Regions from separate parts of the Colwellia sp. MB02u-9 genome, predicted to be linked through region 4. Evidence: predicted binding sites of a transcription regulator. Region 4 holds the regulator's gene; each other region holds the start of a gene.
The links. Region 4 encodes FliA, which starts transcription of late flagellar genes. Its sites were predicted from a motif close to CTAAAGNTNNNNNNNNNNNNGCCGATA; they were not measured.

Region 1: H4J65_RS14350 (VC2046/SO_2500 family protein) is a predicted target of FliA. The motif match lies at 3,194-3,220, and genes of this name have one in related genera.
Region 2: pomA (flagellar motor protein PomA) is a predicted target of FliA. The motif match lies at 3,017-3,043, and genes of this name have one in related genera.
Region 3: H4J65_RS13605 (DUF5610 domain-containing protein) is a predicted target of FliA. The motif match lies at 2,209-2,235, and genes of this name have one in related genera.

Annotation. Positions count from the first base shown of each region.
Region 1 is NZ_JACGVF010000098.1:51,072-56,177, reverse strand. Features, by position in the region: gene H4J65_RS14370 (ATP-binding protein) at 1-271, opposite strand, end outside; gene H4J65_RS14365 (response regulator transcription factor) at 281-940, opposite strand; gene H4J65_RS14360 (hypothetical protein) at 1,479-1,949, shown strand; gene H4J65_RS14355 (YchJ family protein) at 2,142-2,630, shown strand; gene H4J65_RS14350 (VC2046/SO_2500 family protein) at 2,627-3,160, opposite strand; gene H4J65_RS14345 (ATP-binding protein) at 3,284-4,576, opposite strand; gene H4J65_RS14340 (response regulator) at 4,652-5,106, opposite strand, start outside.
Region 2 is NZ_JACGVF010000096.1:27,163-32,268, forward strand. Features, by position in the region: gene dxs (1-deoxy-D-xylulose-5-phosphate synthase) at 1-1,747, opposite strand, end outside; gene ispA ((2E,6E)-farnesyl diphosphate synthase) at 1,770-2,660, opposite strand; gene xseB (exodeoxyribonuclease VII small subunit) at 2,653-2,907, opposite strand; gene pomA (flagellar motor protein PomA) at 3,143-3,907, shown strand; gene H4J65_RS12545 (flagellar motor protein MotB) at 3,919-4,854, shown strand.
Region 3 is NZ_JACGVF010000097.1:124,225-129,330, forward strand. Features, by position in the region: gene H4J65_RS13600 (HNH endonuclease) at 107-1,000, opposite strand; gene H4J65_RS13605 (DUF5610 domain-containing protein) at 1,367-2,008, opposite strand; gene H4J65_RS13610 (TauD/TfdA family dioxygenase) at 2,533-3,669, shown strand; gene H4J65_RS13615 (class II aldolase/adducin family protein) at 3,732-4,460, shown strand; gene H4J65_RS13620 (EAL domain-containing protein) at 4,687-5,106, opposite strand, start outside.
Region 4 is NZ_JACGVF010000088.1:23,797-28,902, forward strand. Features, by position in the region: gene flhF (flagellar biosynthesis protein FlhF) at 1-357, shown strand, start outside; gene H4J65_RS06155 (MinD/ParA family protein) at 619-1,461, shown strand; gene H4J65_RS06160 (RNA polymerase sigma factor FliA) at 1,760-2,473, shown strand; gene cheY (chemotaxis response regulator CheY) at 2,526-2,909, shown strand; gene H4J65_RS06170 (protein phosphatase CheZ) at 2,939-3,682, shown strand; gene H4J65_RS06175 (chemotaxis protein CheA) at 3,696-5,106, shown strand, end outside.

The DNA.
Region 1 (5,106 bases), on a different contig from region 4:
TATTTATTAGCGTGTTTGGCGCATTATCACTGCGTGTTACCACTTGGTTATCAAGCACTATTTGATAAGAAAAGTTGCTGGTTGCAGGGTGCGTAATGACACCTTTAGGTAGCTTAACGGCCGTTATAACCTGAGCTAGAGAGACTAATTCATTATCAAAGACACTTTCTGCTTTGCGCATACTCGCTTTATAACCCTGAATAGCAGAAACAAAAATGACTAAGGTAATAATTGATAACAGCATTAGCACGAGATAACGACGAATAGGCATAAGAAACTTTTAAGCCTTATTTATGGTGTAGCCAACACCACGAACCGTTTGGATAAATTTTTCAGGTAATTTTTTGCGTAAATTGTGAATATGGACTTCTACCGCATTACTCATCACTTCTTCACCCCAATCGTAAAGACGTGATTCAATTTGCTCTCGTGACTGAATTCGCCCAGCATTTTCCATTAATACTTTTAGCACCATATATTCTTTTTTTGAACAGGACAGTTCTTTATCTTCGATAAACACTTTGTGGGCAGTCGTATCGAGCTTTACCAAGGCAATGGAGATTATTGCGCTATCAGCAGTGCCTAATCGGCGTTCAATCACCCGTAAGCGAGCAAGAAGCTCGTTAATGTCAAAAGGTTTAATTAAGTAATCATCGGCGCCAAAGTCTAGTCCTTGAACACGCTGCTCAATAGTGTCGCGCGCGGTCAGCACAATAACTGGCGTAGTTTTCTTTTTAGCTCTAAGCTTTTTTAGCACTAATAAACCATCCATGTCAGGCAACCCTAAATCTAAAATCACCATGTCATGATCAGGAATAGTCAATGACGTTAAAGCGTCTTCGCCGGTATCAACGTGATTAACCAAGAAGCCCTCATGTCGCAACGACTGTTGTAATGCTTGTGCTAATGGCAGATCGTCTTCAACGAGTAAAATTCTCATATTGTTACTTTAGAACCTATTTAACTTATTTAACTTATTTCAAGCCAAACTATCGATAAAAATTTAGCTATTTACATATAACTAACCGTAATAGTTTTAGCACGTAAACTCAATAGCTTGGCTATACACTTCGAGATGAAATTAACGACGTAATTGGATACGTATTTATTAATATTCTTGGTTATTGTCGTTCGCTCTGTAGAAATTTTATTTTAAATCAATTTGCACCAGTAACATAGCAGAATGCGGTGTTTATCTTTTCATCTTTAATGTTTAGAGCAATTATTCCTTAAAATTTACCCGTGTCGTAAGTTACGCAGCTATAGTGTAAATAGCGTTAAACAGTATAATTAATCTCTAACTACTAAGCTCTAGCTACGCTTACTTTACACATAAAAAATCAGCTTAACTTCTTTAAATTATCGATTTAAAAAAGCGACTCTTCTTATAACCTTGAGTAAATATCAGTAAAATAATGCTTGAAATAGCATCAAAACCGATATACTGTACATTCATACAGTATATCGAGGTAGGCACTATGATTAACACTAATAAAATAAATTTAAAAATAAATAACAACAGCTTAGCTATAGCCCCTAGTATTAATTTACCACCTCAAATTAATTTATCTTCTGCTTGGTGTAATATTATTAGTGTAAATAGCCTCGGAGATGTCTCTGAAAAGTACCAGGACATTTGTCAAAACCACCATGATGATAAAAAGTGGATTTTAATGATTAATCCAGAAAATGCCTCGCTAGAACAACTCTCTAACATGGGTAAAATTAATCCAGCAAAAATACTAAAAGTGAATGCAAATAAGGTCAATGTCAGTTTAGAGCATATCAAAAACACGTTATTAAAAGGTACATGTTCTGCGATGATTCTATCAAACGCCAACTATAATCAAGCCGAATTAAAAGAAATATCTCGCTGTGCTGCCTTAGGAAAAACTCAATGTATTTTATTACAAAAAACAGATTATAAAGCGATAAACCAATTGCATTAAATTACTATATTTAGTCAAGGTTTTAAAACAAAAATAAAGCAATAAATTGTGCTTAATCCGACGACTTAATCTCAAGCGCAAAAAGCGTTGGGCTAAGTTAGATTAACTAAAAAATTAAAGCCATAAACTATGCAAAGCATAATAATTGTCATGATAAACTAAACATAATTTCCCTTTAAATAGTTTATCTAGATGTTATGTCCATGCGGCTCAGAACAAACCTTTGCACTGTGTTGCCAACCTTTAATCATGGCAACAAAACCGGCTAACTCTCCAGAACAACTGATGCGGTCACGCTACTCTGCTTACGCAACACAACAGGCCGAGTATATTTACCTTACTTATGCCCAATCAAGCCAAGCTCAACAATCCATTGATGACATCGCACAATGGGCTGCAGAAACAAAATGGCTGAAACTCATTATTCACTATGCCAGTGATCACGAAAAAGATTTAGCTAACCGTCATAATGCTCAAGTAGAGTTTTCTGCTTTTTATCAAGTTCACAAACAAATCTGGCAAATGCGAGAACAATCTAATTTTGTGCTTGAAGATAGCGCATGGCGATATCTTGATGGTGAGGTGTCAGATAGCAAAGCATTAAATAAACCCAAAAAAAATGAGTTTTGTTTTTGTGGCAGTGAGAAAAAGTTTAAACATTGTTGTGCTAAGACTTTTTAGGCAACCGCTTCCATTAGCGGTGCTTTAACAATAGTAGTTTGCACTGCCGCTAACCAAGCCATAGCATTGAAGTCGGCTCTTGGTGGTGTTTGTGTTAATGATATGTCTTGATTTTTTTGCTGGCAATATAAACTGGTATTAGTCATAACCTGTTGGTTTATATGTTTTACATCATCACGAAACGCCAATGGTTTAGGATTAAGTATGTTTGCTAATCTTAGGTCTTCTAACTGTTGTTTTTCAATCAAACTTGCCTGATTATAACTGCTGATATCAGCAACATCTTTTACTGCTAAAGGGGCTTCATCAGGTAATTGAAAATATTTTCGTAACTGTTCTGCTGAAGTGGTTTTTTCAGGTATTTGTGAAAGTGGTAATGTAAATTGGCTATGCGCTCTAACATCGTCGGTTAGCATGGCGAGTAACAGCGAAAAATCAGAACGACGAGCATGATGAACACTTTGGTTAAGCTGTTCGCCTAACTGAAGTTCATGAACAAGTATGTCGTTTGATAAAGCGTTTAGGGTCAAAGTAATCTACTGTTTTGCTACCGATAATATTTGTATCGGCAGCAGCACAGATTACTTTAACGCTATGCGTAATTAATTATTAATTTTTATAGTAAATACAAAGTATTGACTGATTTTCATCCACTAAGCAGAAATTTGTTTAATGGGCCAACGCATTATGAAGCTCGCGCCACCATTTTTGCTATCAACAACAGATGCACTGCCGCCATGCCACTCCATAATCCGACAAACGATGGCTAGACCTAAACCAAAACCTCCTGTTTGACGGTTACGAGATACATCACCACGGGAAAAAGCATCAAATATAGTACATTTGAAATCATCGCAGACTCCCTCACCATTGTCGGTAACACTTATCTGGCAGTAATCTTCACTTTTTGTAATTGTGATGTCTATTTCACCGTTACCGTATTTTATGGCATTAGAAATATAATTATTCAACGCTCGACTAATAAAGTGTCGATCAACCTCAACTCGTTCATTTCCAAGCAGGTTAACAATGTTAAATTTTTGTTCAAATTGTTGGTAATTACTGACCTGTTTTTCGACAATATCCACCAATGATTCTTCGCTAAAATTTATTTCGGGTTTGTCATTATCGAAACTAGCGTAAATCAGCATCTCACTAATGAGTTGTTCTAACTCACAAACATCTTTACTAATGGCTTTGCGATATTTCTCTTGTTTGGCTTTATCATCGGTGCAAGCTAGCATTTCTAAGGCAAACTTAGTGCGAGCTAACGGTGTACGTAATTCATGTGCAACCGCAGTTGAGAGTTCTTTATGAGCATCGATTAAACGTTTAATACGACTGGCCATAGTATTAAACGCCGTAACCATAGGGGCTGCCATAGTCGATCTTGCTTCTGGTGCAACAACATCAAAACTTTCTTGACCAAACTCTATTGCCGTTTTTTGTAACTGATCCAAGTCTCGAGACAAAGGCCGTAACCAAAAAAACAATATACAGGCTAAGGTTGCCAGCAAAATAACACGAATGAGTGCCTCTAGCCTCGGGCGGGTTGGCATTTTAGCAGGCCCCAACACAATGACAGTGCCAGCATTATTGATCTGGTGATGAATTTCTACCGCGTTATTATCATAATAAATATGCGTGTTTTCTTCTTGGATGACGTCATGATTTTGATGGCTGATAGCTTTTACTTCTTGCGCTGACATTAATTTTAATGGCAGTTGCCACTGCTTGGCAGCTTTCGATAGTATTTCTTGCCATTGATCTTCTGGGTGCTTTTCTAAATAGTTAGATAGCGCCAACAGCATACTTTTATAACCAGTGTAAGACTCTATGTCTTGTTCAAGGTATGAACTCCATGCTTCATCAAGCATCCATGAGAATACGATGAATATAGAAATAATAAGGAAGTATAAGCTGAAGAATGAGCGACCAAGTTTCATAAAATGCCTAAAAAAAGGAAATAAATACTGATGAGTCGCTATAACAGCTCACCAGCTTACACACTAAAATAATAGTTAACTCCATGCATCTGGAACAAATAAATAGCCTTGTCCCCAAATGGTTTTAATACGAAAAGGTGTTTCATTACTATCGCGTAATTTTTTACGCAAGCGTGATATACGCACATCAACACTTCTATCCATGCCGTCGTATTCGCGACCAACAACCGCTTTATAAATATAATCACGATTCTGCACTTCGCCTGAACGACTAGCTAATAACCAGAGTAAGTCAAACTCTTGGCTAGTCAGGTCAACATTTTCGCCGTGCAATGTCACTTGTCTTGAACCACGGCTAATATGCAGTTCACCACAATTAATTTTAGCATTTTCTTTACCATCCGTTGGCAACTGGCCACGACGCAATAGCGCATTGACACGGGCAAGCAGTACTCTTGGCTCAACAGGCTTAATCACGTAGTCATCTGCACCAATTTCCAAACCTAACACTTGGTCAAAGTCTGTGCCTT
Region 2 (5,106 bases), on a different contig from region 4:
GGCTTAAAATAAATTCGTTAACACCAGAGCCGGCGCCACCAGCAATGGCATTGTCTTCGACGGTGACAATACAGTCGTGACTGGCACATAGTGTTTTGATTAGCGCTTGATCTAAGGGTTTAACAAAACGCATATCAACTAAAGTGGCGTTAAGGGTTTCTGCCGCTATTTTCGCTTGCGTTAATAGAGTACCGAAGTTAAGCACAGCCACTTTACTTGGCACTTGGATGTTATCGTCTATCGCACGAATAATATCGGCTTTGCCGATCTCAAGTGTTTCTGATATTGCCGGTAGTGTTGCACCATTGCCACTGCCACGAGGGTAGCGCACGGCGGCAGGGGTATTTAACTGATAACCGGTATTGAGCATTAGCTGACATTCGCGTTCATCAGAGGGTGTCATGATAGTGAGGTTTGGAATGCAACGCATAAAACTTAAATCAAATGCACCTTGATGCGTCGCACCATCAGCGCCGACAATACCGGCTCTGTCAATGGCAAATAATACTGGTAAATTTTGAATCGCTACATCATGAATAAATTGATCATAACCACGTTGTAAAAAGCTCGAATAAATAGCCACCACAGGCTTTTGTCCGCCAATAGCTAGGCCGGCAGCAAAAGTGACCGCATGTTGTTCAGCAATAGCCACATCATAATACTGCTTGGGAAAACGTTGGCTAAACTCCACCATACCTGAGCCTTCACGCATGGCTGGCGTAATGGCGGCAAGCTGACTATCTTGCTCAGCCACTTTACATAACCAATCACCAAATATGGCTGAATAAGTGGGCAAGCTTGGTGCGCTTTTAGGTAGGCTTGTTTCTGTGTGATCAAATTTAGGTACGGCATGATACTTGATTGGATCTTGTTCAGCCTGTTGATACCCCTTACCTTTTTTAGTGGCAATATGCAGTAATTGTGGGCCTTTGAGGTTACGCATATTAGAAATAGTCGCCACTAAGCCATTAACGTCATGACCATCAATCGGACCAATGTAGTTAAAACCCAGCTCTTCAAATAAGGAGCTTGGTACAACCATACCTTTTAAATGCTCTTCAGCACGACTGGCTAATTCTTTAATCGGCGGAATGTTTTCAAGTATGCGTTTACTCCCTTCACGGATACCGGTATATATGCTGCCAGAAAGTAATTTTGCTAGATGATTATTTAACGCACCGACATTTTCCGATATCGACATTTCGTTATCGTTTAAGATAACTAACATGTTTTTATTGATATCACCGGCATGATTTAAAGCTTCAAAAGCCATACCTGCTGTCATGGCGCCGTCACCTATAACCGAAACCACCTTACGATTTTTTGCTTCTTGCTCAGCCGCAACGGCTAAGCCTAATGCCGCAGAGATTGAGGTGCTTGAGTGACCGACACTAAGTACGTCATATTCACTTTCTTCACGCCATGGAAAGGGGTGCAAGCCGTCTTTTTGTCGAATAGTGTGGAGTTGATCACGTCGGCCAGTGAGTATTTTGTGTGGGTATGCTTGGTGTCCAACATCCCAAAGTAAATGGTCAAATGGCGTGTTATAAACATAATGTAAGGCAACGGTTAATTCAATGGTACCTAAGCCCGAGGCAAAGTGACCGCTACTTTTACTGACAGAATTTAAAAGATAACGTCTTAGCTCTTCACTGACTTTTGTTAATTGCTTTTGCTCTAATTTTCGCAAATCAGCCGGGAAATTGATCTTGGCCAATAAAGGATATTCAGTTAAGTTTATAGTCATATGATTCTATTAAATTTAAAAATTAATGTTTGCGGCTGACAATGAAAGTCGCAAAGTCGGACAAGCTCTGGGTATTGTAGGGCAAAGTGGCTAAAGCTTGAAGCGCTTGTTGATATAAGTTTTCGGCCTTTTCTTGTGCGCCCTGTAAACCTAACAATGCGGGATAGGTACTTTTATTGGCGGCAAGGTCAGAACCCATGGGTTTGCCCAGCTCTTCTTCTGTTGATGTTATATCGATAATGTCATCACGTACTTGGTAAGCCAAGCCAACAAGCTTAGCATAAAGGGCTAATTGTTCTTTGTCATACAGGGTGGCTTTATTGCTGCATTCTGCGGCCATTTTTACCGAAGCTTCAAGTAAAGCGCCGGTTTTTAACGAGTGTAAATTTTCTAATGCGGCCAGTGAAATGGCTTTATCAGTGGCCGCTAAATCTAATGCTTGGCCACCACACATGCCTTGATAACCCGCGGCATTAACAAGGTGGCGTAATAAATTAATGCGCTTAGTGTCTACAGCCTCAGAAAATTCATGGTTGGCAATAATATCAAACGCTAGCGTTTGCAAGCTATCACCAGCGAGAATAGCGGTCGCTTCATCAAAAGCTTTATGACAAGTGGGTTGGCCGCGACGCAAATCATCGTCGTCCATTGCCGGTAAGTCATCATGCAACAGTGAATAAGCATGAATGCACTCTATGGCAGCGGCTACACCGTCAATATCACTTTGCGTGGCGTCTAATGTTGCCCCGGTAATATAAGCTAAATATGGCCGCATACGCTTACCCCCAATGAGTAAGCCGTAGCGCATAGCTGCTAATAACTTTTCATCGTTAAGGGTTAAGCTTGCAAGCTTTTTACTGAGATAATCATTAATGCGCGTTTGCACATCATCAATATGGGCGAGTTTAGTCACGGATGTTAGTCTCGTCGGTATTAAATTTTTCTAATGGCGCTTGGCCGTTTTTTTCCAGCAAAATATTAATTTGCTGTTCGGCACCTTTAAGTTTTTCTTGATTATGTTGGCTCAGGTGTAGGCCACGTTCAAATAAGGCCATTGAGTCTTCAAGGTTAAGATCACCTTGCTCTAAATTTTTCACAATGGTTTCTAATTCAACTAATGATTCTTCAAAGCTTAAGTTTTCAATTTTTTTTCTGGCCATGGATTTTTTTTTGCGTGATATGAACTCTAGGCGCAAACTTACCTTAGCTAGGGCGCGGGGTCAATTAATGATGAATTGATGTTGATAGCAATAATATTGACATTAGCTTGTTAAGTTATTGACAATATGGACGATAACAAAGGTATAACGAAAAATATAAGTATTCGCGTCAGACCTATTCATCAGGTATTATCAGCCTAATGAGTATATATAAGAAAATTTATCGGAGGCATTTGTGGATTTAGCAACATTAATAGGCATAGTCGGTGCAATAGGCTTACTGATTATGGCGATGCTACTCGCTGGCGACATTAGCATGTTTTTAGATACTCAGTCGGTGATTATTGTCTTTGGTGGTTCGATTTTTGTTGTGTTAGCCAATTATAATTTAGGCCAGTTTTTTGGTATCGGAAAAATTATTGGTAAATCCTTCATGTTTAAATTGGAGACACCTGAAGAGTTAATTGAAAAATCAGTAGAAATGGCTGATGCAGCTCGTAAAGGCGGTTTTTTAGCCCTAGAGGAAGCTGAGATTTCTAATGCTTTTATGCAAAAAGGTGTCGATATGTTGGTTGATGGTCATGATGCTGACGTTGTACGAACTACGATGCAAAAAGATATTGACCTCACGACCGAACGTCATGAAACTGGCTCAAACATGATGATGGCCCTAGCCGATATTGCACCCGCTATGGGCATGATAGGCACCTTGATTGGTTTGGTTGCTATGTTATCTAATATGGACGACCCAAAGGCGATTGGTCCGGCCATGGCGGTAGCATTGCTAACAACCTTATACGGTGCATTTTTGGCGAATGTTATTGCCATACCTATCGCGTCTAAATTAAAATTACGTTTAGCAGAAGAGAAAATGAATCAAGAACTCGTGCTTGATGCCGTTTTAGGTATTCAAGATGGTCAAAATCCACGTGTTATTGAAGGCCTGCTAAAGAGCTACCTTGCTGAAAGTAAGCGAGCTGTTGATACAACTGAAGAGTAGGGGAGTTAATTATGGCAGATAAATGTAAATGCCCACCCCCAGGATTACCACCATGGATGGGCACATTTGCCGACTTAATGGCGCTATTGATGTGTTTTTTCGTCTTACTTTTATCATTTTCTGAAATGGACGTATTAAAGTTTAAGCAAATTGCGGGCTCAATGAAGTTTGCCTTTGGCGTACAAAATAAAATAGAAGTCAAAGACATCCCTAAAGGCACCAGTATTATTGCTCAGGAATTTCGCCCCGGTAAACCTGAGCCAACCCCGATTGAAGTTATTCAACAACAAACCATGGAAATGACCCAACAAATGTTGGAATTTCAAGCCGGAGATGAAACCTCCGCGGGTGGTCGACAAGAGCAACGTGGCACCCAACGCGGTGGTCAATCACAAAGCACTGCAGATACCGTCTCAACAGCGGCACCACAAAAAGCTAGAGATGAGCTAGAACAAGCGTCACAAGATCAAGTTAATGACCTAGTGAAAAAAATAGCCCAGCAATTAGAACAACAAATTCAAGACGGCGCTATTGAGTTAGAGTCATTGGGGCAGCAAGTTATTATTCGTATTCGTGAAAACGGCTCATTTCCATCAGGCTCAGCATTCTTACAACCTCAATTTAAACCTATAATGCGAGAAATTGGTTTGTTATTAAATACTGTGCCCGGTGAGATCATGATCTCTGGCAACACAGATAACCAAGGCATAAGTTCTGAATTGTTTACCTCTAATTGGGACTTATCAAGTAAACGCGCTGTGGCTATTGCGCATGAAATTATTAAAGTGCCTGATTTTGACCAATCTCGTTTACTGGTTGTTGGCCATGCCGACACACGGCCATTAGTGCCGAATACTAATCGCTTAAATCGTCGTCGAAATCGTCGGGTTGAAATTGCTATTAACCAAGGTAAAGCGAAAGAAACAGCGCCAATCTCCATTCAGTGATGATAAAAATTTATCTCACTTAAAGGCAAGTTATATGAGGAGTACAAATCAGGTACTCCTTTTTTTATGGCTGAGCTTAAAGCTAGTCTATCGCCTCTGCTTTTAAATAGGCAGATTTTTGCACGTTAAGCACATGCCATTACCTTGATTATTTTGTTGTGCACACAGATATACGCCAACTATTGTGCAATAACAGGTTTTGAAGATAAATAACTTTCCTAATTTAACCGCGCTTTATACCTAAAACGCTTT
Region 3 (5,106 bases), on a different contig from region 4:
AACTGACAGCTATAATCGCTCGATATTTAGAAAACCGCTTGCTCTGCTTAGCCAATCAAGCGCTATCGACAATCACCAGACAAGGATAAAAACACCATTGTGGGTGTTATTTAACATCGTTGATTGCAAAAACTTTATTATGCTCAAGAATATATTCATCAAATCTCAATTGTAACCTAGGGTGCATGCGAGCTATAGCCAGCTCTAACCCCTTTTCAATACTGATACTTTTTAATAAAGCGAGATCAAGACTATGGGCAATTTTGATCATATAGCGCATTCTTTGTTTCTCAAAAGTAATTAAATGCTTAGCGAATAACTTATCAACATGCGAGCATAATAAAATGCCATTTACGCCATCTAACCTTTGCTTATTGTCTTCACATTTTGCCCACGGAATAATATGAGAAGCGACTAACATTTCAGCAATATTTATACCTGTCAGTGCACATGTTTCGCCATTACCCCAAATATCGATAACGTTTTTTCTAAACTGCCCTTGCCCAATGCGGCACAAGATTAAGTTTTCTTTTTCTGTTTTTTCGATAGCTAAATTGAGTATCTCTAACAGATCTACAGCCTCTTTTGCGATAGGTTTTGCGCTATATTCAGGCTTGTGAGCACCTTCTGCATACCATTTATCATCAGTAAAGTTGAGGGTCATATCCGTTAAGGTTTTTATAAACTCTTTGCTACTAGTTTTGCCGCTATCAGTGGCATCTACATAATCCAAATCTTCAATTATTGGAAAGGTTTTTAGTTGATAACCCTCCTCCTCAACTAACCTTATATGCTCTAGCGCTTGAATATAACCCGGTTGCTTTCTACCTTTTTTATTTTGCACCCAAGCCTTATCAAGGATTAAGCTCCGACCTTCTTGAGTGTGAGTATCCCAAGCACCAAAAATAACAAACTTAGCTGCATGGTTTACAAATGAAAAATCAGTTCTCCAATTATTCGCTGTACCACCATGAGACTCGATAAATTTCTTCCTAGACAACTGACGTACTCCTTTTCAAAAATGATTTATAAAATTACATAGCTTATAAAGCCATTACAATTGATTCTGCACTAAAGTGAGTTAAATCAGTACAAATAAATTAAAAATTACTGATATAGGTAAAAATAACAGTCGCTGAATAAATTACTGCCTAGCGCTCATCACTATAAAATATGGCTATGAAATTAATTTCACACCTAACTAGAAAAAGCAAAAATCAACATTAACATCTTGTTTTAGTTGCTTATTTAAATAAAAACAATAGAAACCTCAGCCAAGTAAATTGTTTAAAGTGGCTCGATATAGCCGTACTTCATGGTAAATGTTCACCGTTACCGCTGGCTAAATAACCGACTATTATCCTTGTTACGGTTCAAGCTGATCGACTTCTTTAGCACTTAAAGCTTCAACAAAAGACTGTAGCCCTGCTTGCACCAACTGATAAGTTTTATCAATATTATGGCTAATATCGCCCGCCAATACTTTTAAATCACCTAAAATATCCTTGGCTTCAGCAAAACCTTGCTCTATACCGCCACTGATAATATCAACAAAAGCCGTTAACGATTCTTCTGCAGCCATTTCAGGATGCTGCTCTTGATAAGCACCTAGAAACTGAGTACTAAAAGCAACAATACGCTCTGCTGTTGCTTCAGGGCTGAAATCAACCCCCGACTGATAACTGTCTTCAACGCTACTTTCAACAGGATTATCAGCCCAGGTTTCCTTAAGCGCTTCGTTTATGCCCTGTAATGCAGTTTTTAACAACAATGACAGCGGCTGATCGCCCATGGTGGTATTGAACTTCAGTGAAGATTCTATAATAGCGGCATTAAGCTGCTTTTTATGGTTGGCATAAATAGAGTCTTGTGATTTAACAATATTTTTATCATTAGCCAACTCAGATATTTGCTGCCCCTTTGGCTTGTTCAAGGTTTTATCTGAGGCGTTTGCTAATGTTCGAACCTCTTGGCTATAGCTATCATTAGGTTTAATTGTTGAGCTCATAAAATTTACCTCGGTTTATCAAAGCATATAGGGTACCAATATCACTCATTACCTGATCATTTTTACTGGTTAAAATAACCCACTACTGCGTTATTTATTTAATAATTTGCACAACTCGTTATTAAAATAAATGTCTTATATTTGGCCATTTTTCCTGCGTATAAAATAGACCACCTAATTAATGAAATTGATATAACAAGTATCGGCACCATTAAGTGTAACTTAAGTTTACCCTGTAACTATCTCACTCAACGCAAGCTTACACTCATCATCATAATGCTGTTTTATCAAAAATTGTCAGTGACCATTACAGGTTAATTTTGGCCTATGCTGACTTTATTATTTCACACGCTAGTGGCATGGCTAACGATAATGAATAGCGCGCAGCTTTAATCATTTTTTTTAAAAAACAATGATACTTTATTAAGCACTTAGTACGGCAATTCCCCCCTGGTATTTTCGACATTAGATGGCCCAAATGCTACAATTTCAATTTTAAAATAAACAAAAATAAGCGCTGCTGAATGTCTGATATTGTATTACTGAAAACCGGTATAGAACTCCCGATGAACGCAGAAATGGTTTATTTCAATTACTTCTGGTTACGCGATAATTGCGCCACCTCATGGGATAGCAGCACTCAGGAACGCACCTTTGATATTCTTGATGAAGCTGATGATTTACACGCAACAAGCGCCTGGATAAATGCAGCCTCACTGGAAGTTATTTGGAGCGATGGCTATCAAAGTCGTTACAACCTAGACTGGCTTGAACGTTGGCACAAGGGAGAAAACCATGGTGATTTGGCCGTTCGTGCCCGTAAAACTTGGTACGGCGATCACTACCCAAACATGGCGCGTTTTAGCTATGACGATGTGATGGCTAACCCCGCCAGTGTAGCTGATTGGGCAGAGGCCATGTTAGATGAAGGTGTTGCCCTGATTCAAGATATGCCAAATTCAAACGAAGGGCTGAAAACCCTATGCGAACTGTTTGGCACTGTGCGGCCCTCTTTTTCTGGTTACACCTTTGATGTCCAGTCTAAAGCTAATCCTGAAAATCTTGCTTACACCAGCAAAGCACTTGAGTTACATACTGATTTACCTGCGGAAGAACTGGCTCCAGGTATCCAGTTCTTGCACTGTAGGGTTAATGATGCAGAAGGCGGCAACAGCTTGTTTGTCGATGCAACTACCGTGGCCAACGCCTTAAAACAAAGCTATCCACAATACTTCAAAATACTGACAGAATACCAAGTGCCTTATCGCTATACCACCCACTATCAAGATGTACGCACTAAGCAGCGAATAATCGAACTCGACCCTAATAATGGTGAGGTTAGCGGTATTAATTTTAGTCAGCACTTAGCTGATGTATTTGATTTTTCTCAGCGTGAAATGGATACTTTTTATCCCGCTTTTCGTAAGTTTGGACAGATGCTACAAGACGCTCAATATTTGATGACCTTTCGCCTAAATGCTGGCGAATGTATGGTGTTCGACAACCACCGCATCGCTCACGGCCGAGCTTCCTTTATCAAGGGCAGTGGCGCAAGGCACTTACGGGGTTGTTATGTTGACCGAGGCGATCTGCGCAGTGTTTACCGTGTTTTACGTGCTAGCTATCCAAAAGCAGAAGCAGAAGTAACGGCGCCACTTTAGCCATCACTAGAGACCTAATCAGTCGAAATCTATTGAGGATAAGAAAATTGAGGATAAGCAAAATGCAAACAGAACAAGAATTACGCGTCGATTTGGCCGCTGCTTTCAGGCTTATTTATGAAATGGATATGCATGAGTCAGTGGCCAATCATTTAAGCGCTGCGGTCTCTGCAGATGGTAAAAAATTCCTGATGAACCGTCGCTGGATGCATTTTTCAAATGTTACGGCAAGTAATCTACAGTTACTGGATAGTGAAGACGATAGTATTATGCAGACTGACCAAGCGCCTGATGCTTCGGCTTGGAGTATTCATGGCAATATGCATGCGTTATTGCCAACAGCCCGAGTTATTCTGCACCTACATTCTACCTATGCCACTGTACTCTCAACGTTAAAAGATCCACGTATATTGCCCATTGATAACAATACCGCGCGCTTCTTTGAGCGCATCGCCTATGATGAAAGTTTTGGCGGTATTGCCACCAGTGATACAGAAGGCAAACGCATCGTGGATAGCCTGGCCGGTAAAAATGCTTTAATGATGGGTAATCACGGCATTACGGTTACTGGCGCGACGATCGCCGAAGCTTTTGAGGATCTGTATTATCTGGAAAAAGCTTGTAAGACTATGGTGTTGGCTTATTCCACCGGCCAGCCTCTGAATATTCTCTCTCATGAGTTAGCGCGACAAACAGCAGAAAGTTGGGATGAGTTTCGAGGGCAGTCTTACGCTCATTTTGAGCAGCAAAAAGCTATGCTCGATAAAAAGGGTAGCTCGTATCGGGAATAATAATACCTTATTACCCCATACTCGCGCTTTAAAATGTCTCAGTTGTGTGACAAAAAACTATGTTTGATCAGGCGTTATACCAACATCAGGCGATAGTTAGATCTGAGTTAGATCTGAGTTAGATCTGAACTAGGCCTGAACTAGGCCTGAACTAGGTTAGAATGAGGCCAGAGTCAATCTGGCCTCATTCTAACCTAGATGGGTTTCAAGCCATACGGCGTTTTATTTAGCTTTGCCAACTAATATCAGGCTTCCAACAACTAATCCACGCGGGAATATCACTCGCAGGCATAGGTCTGGCAATGCCGTAACCTTGTGCTAATTCACAGCCCAGTTGCAATAGCGCTGTGCCGTGTTCAATCGTTTCAACGCCTTCTGCAATCACTTCACGCTTGAATGATTTAGCTAAAGCAATGACGCCTTCAACAATGGCCAAATCGTCAACATTCACTAGCATATCTCGCACAAAGCTTTGATCTATTTTAATCAGGTTGGCAGGTAAACGTCTAAGATAAGTCAGAGACGAATAGCCAGTACCAAAATCATCTAAAGAAAAATTTACGCCTAACGCCATACAGTCATTCATGGTGGTTGAGACCCGAATCACATCATCTAAGGCACTTGTTTCTAACACTTCTAGTTCTAA
Region 4 (5,106 bases):
GAGCATTTGACTACCTTAATCTCAAATGCGCGTGTTAGAATTCGTAATTACTTAGTATTAGCCGCCAATACGCAGCAGCGTGTTATGCAAGAAAATGTTGAGCGCTTTAAAAGTATTCCTTTAGCGGGCTGCATTTATACTAAATTAGATGAAAGCCTAAGTGTCGGTGAAATTATCACCACATCATTACAAAACGGTTTAGCTATTGGCTATCTTACTGATGGACAAAGAGTTCCGGAAGATATTAAGGTTGCAAATGCTGAAAAATTGGTTACGCTAGCAGACCGAATGGCCACTAAGTATCAAAGCTCAGGGACTGTTTCTTGGCGTAATCCGGTATCAGCCGTCGCAGTATAGTTAGGCAGAGCAATTATGCTAATTGAATTAAGTAAGCAATTATCTAATTATAAGTAAGCATAAATATTCAAGAGCATAGGTTTATTGTTTCAGACTACAGGTAAGTATCACCATCCGTGTAGTTTGGCGCTTGATTGATTCTTACATGGCCATTTTGAGTCATGTATGGTTCCACAGCATTAAGTGATTTTTGTACGTTGAGGTCAGCTTAAAATGACCGATTATTTATTGCAATGGGCATTACATAGAGAAGTTATATAGATGATAGATCAAGCGAGTGGCTTAAGAAAAATGCAAAACCCCGAATACATAAAAGTCATCGCCGTTTCTGGCGGTAAAGGCGGGGTTGGTAAAACTAATGTCTCATTAAATACTGCCATTTCTTTAGCTAAATTAGGTAAGCGGGTTTTAGTGCTAGATGCCGACTTAGGCTTGGCTAATGTTGATGTTATGCTAGGTTTGCGCGTAAAACGCAACCTGTCGCATGTGCTATCGGGTGAATGTGAACTGGATGATATTATTATTCAAGGCCCTGCCGGCATTAATATTATTCCTGCGACATCAGGCACTCAATCTATGGTGGATTTAACCCCAGCTGAGCATGCCGGACTTATTCGTGCTTTTAGTGATATGAAAACCAAATTTGACATTTTAATTGTTGATACCGCTGCCGGTATCTCAGATATGGTATTAAGTTTTTGCCGTGCATCACAAGATGTTTTATTAGTCGTGTGTGACGAACCCACCTCAATTACTGACTGTTATGCCTTAATGAAATTGTTAAGCCGAGATCACGGGCTATTCAAATTTAAAGTGGTGGCAAACATGGTGCGCACCCCGAATGAAGGTAAAAATTTATTTGCGAAATTAGCTAAAGTCACTGACAGATTTTTGGATGTCACTTTAGAGCTGGTTGCTGTTATACCTTATGATGAAAATATTCGTAAATCTGTGAGAAAACAACAAGCGATTGTCGAGGCATATCCTAACTCGCCAGCGTCAATTGGCCTTAAAGCACTTGCCAAAAACATTGTGAGCTGGCCAGTGCCAAAACAAGCCTCTGGGCATTTAGAATTCTTTATTGAGCAATTACTAGAACACTAAAGCTGTTGAGCTTTTAACTTGTAGCTAGGTATGAACATAACGACGAAGCAGGGTTACAATTGGACAATTCGTGGTGTTTTTTTTTGCATGAGTTAAGCGAGCTCTAGCTATAGCAAGTGTGTAGGTTTTTTTACCGCCTGTTAAAGGTCTATCGTTGTTTTTTAACTAACATCGTTAGCAAGTGTAAACTAGCATAGCTACCTAATATGTCTGTCGCCTTGTTAACTGAAAGCCTAATCTATAGCCGAGACTAGAATGAAAATTCTACAGGCCCTATTTAACAAACAAGTGAGTTATCGTGTTAAAAGTACATACTTATAGTGTTGATAAATCGGCCTTGCTGGAGCGACACACAGTACTCGTGAAGCGCATTGCTTATCATTTGCTTGCCCGACTACCGGCCAGTGTTTTGGTTGATGACCTTGTTCAATCAGGCATGATAGGCTTATTTGAAGCGGCAAATAATTTTGATAATAGCAAAGGTGCTAGCTTTGAAACTTTTGCGGGTATTCGTATTCGTGGTGCCATGCTTGATGAAATTCGTCGGGGTGACTGGGTTCCCCGCTCAGTGCATAAAAATAGTCGCATGATCAGCGAAGCCATCAAAAGCTTAGAAGCGCAATATGGCCGCGACGTTACCGATGTTGAAGTGGCTGAAAAACTTGAGATTTCAATCAATGAATACCATCAGATACTGAATGACGTGAGTTCAGGGAAAATTATTGGTCTTGATGATTTAGGTGTTAGTGATGATGTGATTGAAATAGCCCACAGTCACCAGCAAGATGAACCTTACGCTAACATTGAACAAAGTTTCTTTAAAAAGTCATTAGCAGAGTGTATTTCTTCTTTACCCGAGCGTGAAGCTTTAGTACTGTCCTTGTATTATGACGAAGAGCTTAACCTTAGAGAAATAGGCCAAGTACTTGATGTGAGTGAATCACGGGTAAGCCAAATACACAGTCAAGCGATGCATAGATTAAAAGCTCGTATGCAATCGTGGCAAAATTAAGTAGAATATTAAAAATATTGTAAAATTTTAAATGTTATCACCGGAGGGTGTCTTGGAAAAAAATATGAAAGTGCTTGTTGTTGACGATTTTTCAACAATGAGACGCATAATCAAAAACTTATTACGCGACTTAGGTTTCACCAATATATCAGAAGCAGATGATGGTAATACCGCGCTGCCGATGCTGAAAGCTGGTGATTTTGATTTTGTTGTTACTGATTGGAATATGCCAGTTATGCAAGGGATAGATTTACTTAAAGCCATTAGAGCGGATGAAAAGTTATCTCATATTCCAGTATTGATGGTTACTGCAGAAGCGAAGAAAGATCAAATTATCATGGCAGCTCAAGCGGGAGTTAATGGTTATATTGTTAAACCTTTTACAGCTGCAACGTTAAGCGCAAAGCTTGATAAAATTTTCCAACGTCTTGGTTAATCACCAATTTTTTTACACAAGGCTGTTATATGAGTAAATATACTAGTATCCATGTTTCTTTAGAACAGGCTAAATTGTTGGTTAAATACCTTGAGGCAGATCAGCAAAACAAAGCGGATGAGTTAATTGCAGAAATTCAAAATCCAGTTCAAACTGCATTGTTTGAAGAAATAGGTAAGTTAACTCGCGAATTGCATAATTCATTGAATAACTTTCATTTTGATTCACGTTTGAATGATTTAGCGACTGCGGACATTCCAGACGCTAAAGAAAGATTGAATTTTGTTATTGATCGTACCGAAGAAGCGGCTAATAAAACCATGGATGTTGTTGAATCAATTTTTCCTGTGGTTAGTAATATTCAACAACAAATCAAGAACGTTAATCCGCTGTGGCATAAATTAATGCACAATGATCTTGATATTACTGATTTTAAAGTATTATGTCGAGATATCGATGTTTTACTGACAACAACAGAAAAAGAAACCAGCAAAATTCATGGCTTAATGACGGATGTTTTGATGGCGCAAGATTTTCAAGATCTTACCGGCCAAATTATTCGCAAAGTTATTGATTTAGTTTGTGAGGTTGAAGACAGCTTAATAAATATGCTAACAGCCTTTGGTATGGCTTCCAAACAAGAGCAATCGAATTACTTACCAAAATTAGGTGAAAACTTAGTTGAAGGTCCGATTGTTAATCCTGGAAATCGTAAAGATGTTGTTTCAGATCAACACGACGTTGATGATTTATTATCAAGCTTAGGTTTTTAATAGGAGTTACTAAATGTCATTTGAACAAGATGAAGAAATTCTTCAGGATTTTTTAATTGAAGCTGGGGAAATACTTGAAACCTTGTCAGAGCAATTAGTTGAGCTTGAAAATGATCCTGAAAATGCGGAATTGCTCAATGCTATTTTTAGAGGATTTCATACAGTAAAAGGTGGTGCTGGCTTTTTGTCACTTGCCGAGTTAGTTGATGCCTGTCACGGTGCGGAAAATGTTTTCGATACCTTAAGAAATCAACAACGATCAGTTACCTCCTCATTAATGGATGTTATTCTTAAAGCGCTCGACACCATTAATGAAATGTTTGCTCAAGTACAAAATAAAGCGCCATTAAGCCCGGCAGATCCTAGTTTGCTAGCCGAGTTACATCGACTATCTCAGCCGGAAGGACAAGCAGAGTCTGTGGCAGAAAATGCGCTTGCAACGGCTGAGGAAAATATACCGGCAGCTGATAGTAATTCAAGTGACGAAATGTCAGAAGATGAATTTGAACGCCTATTAGATGAACTTCATGGCAGCGGTGCAAAAAAAGCCAGTGCGGCTGTAGTTGAGCAGCCAACAACATTGAGTAGTGGTAGTAGTAATGATATTTCGGATGATGAATTCGAATCATTACTGGATGAACTGCACGGCCAAGGTGCATTTTCTCCTGCGGTGACTCCTGCGGTGACTCCTGCGCATGCTAGCACAGAAAATTCCGCATCGGCTGATGAAATAGATGATGATGATTTTGAGTCGTTATTAGACGAACTGCACGGAAAAAATCAACGACCTAAAGCTCAAGCACCGGAAAAACCTGCTGCCGCTGTTACAAAAGCGGCAAGTGCTCCTGCGGCGAATAACATCGCGGCTAAACCGGCAATAAATCAAATACCAGCAAGCACTGACAAAAAAACCGCACCGGCAAAGCCCGCTCAAGCTGAAACAACGGTGAGGGTTGATACCAAACGACTAGATCAGATCATGAACATGGTTGGCGAGTTAGTTTTAGTGCGTAACCGTCTAGCGAGTCTAGGCATGACAAAAGAAGATGAAGAATTAACCAAGGCCTTGTCAAACCTAGATGCGGTCACTACTGACTTGCAAGGCGCGGTAATGAAAACGCGTATGCAACCCATTAAGAAAGTGTTTGGACGTTTTCCTCGTGTGGTACGAGATCTAGCCCGTAGTCTCAATAAAGAAATTAAACTTATTCTTGAAGGTGAAGAAACCGATCTAGATAAGAACTTAGTTGAAGCTTTAGCCGATCCTTTAGTGCATCTTGTGCGCAACTCGGTTGATCATGGTATTGAAGCCCCTGATACTCGTGAAGCCGCGGGTAAGCCACGAGAAGGTATTGTGCTATTGTCAGCATCACAAGAAGGTGACCATATTCTACTCACCATTCGTGATGATGGCGCTGGCATGA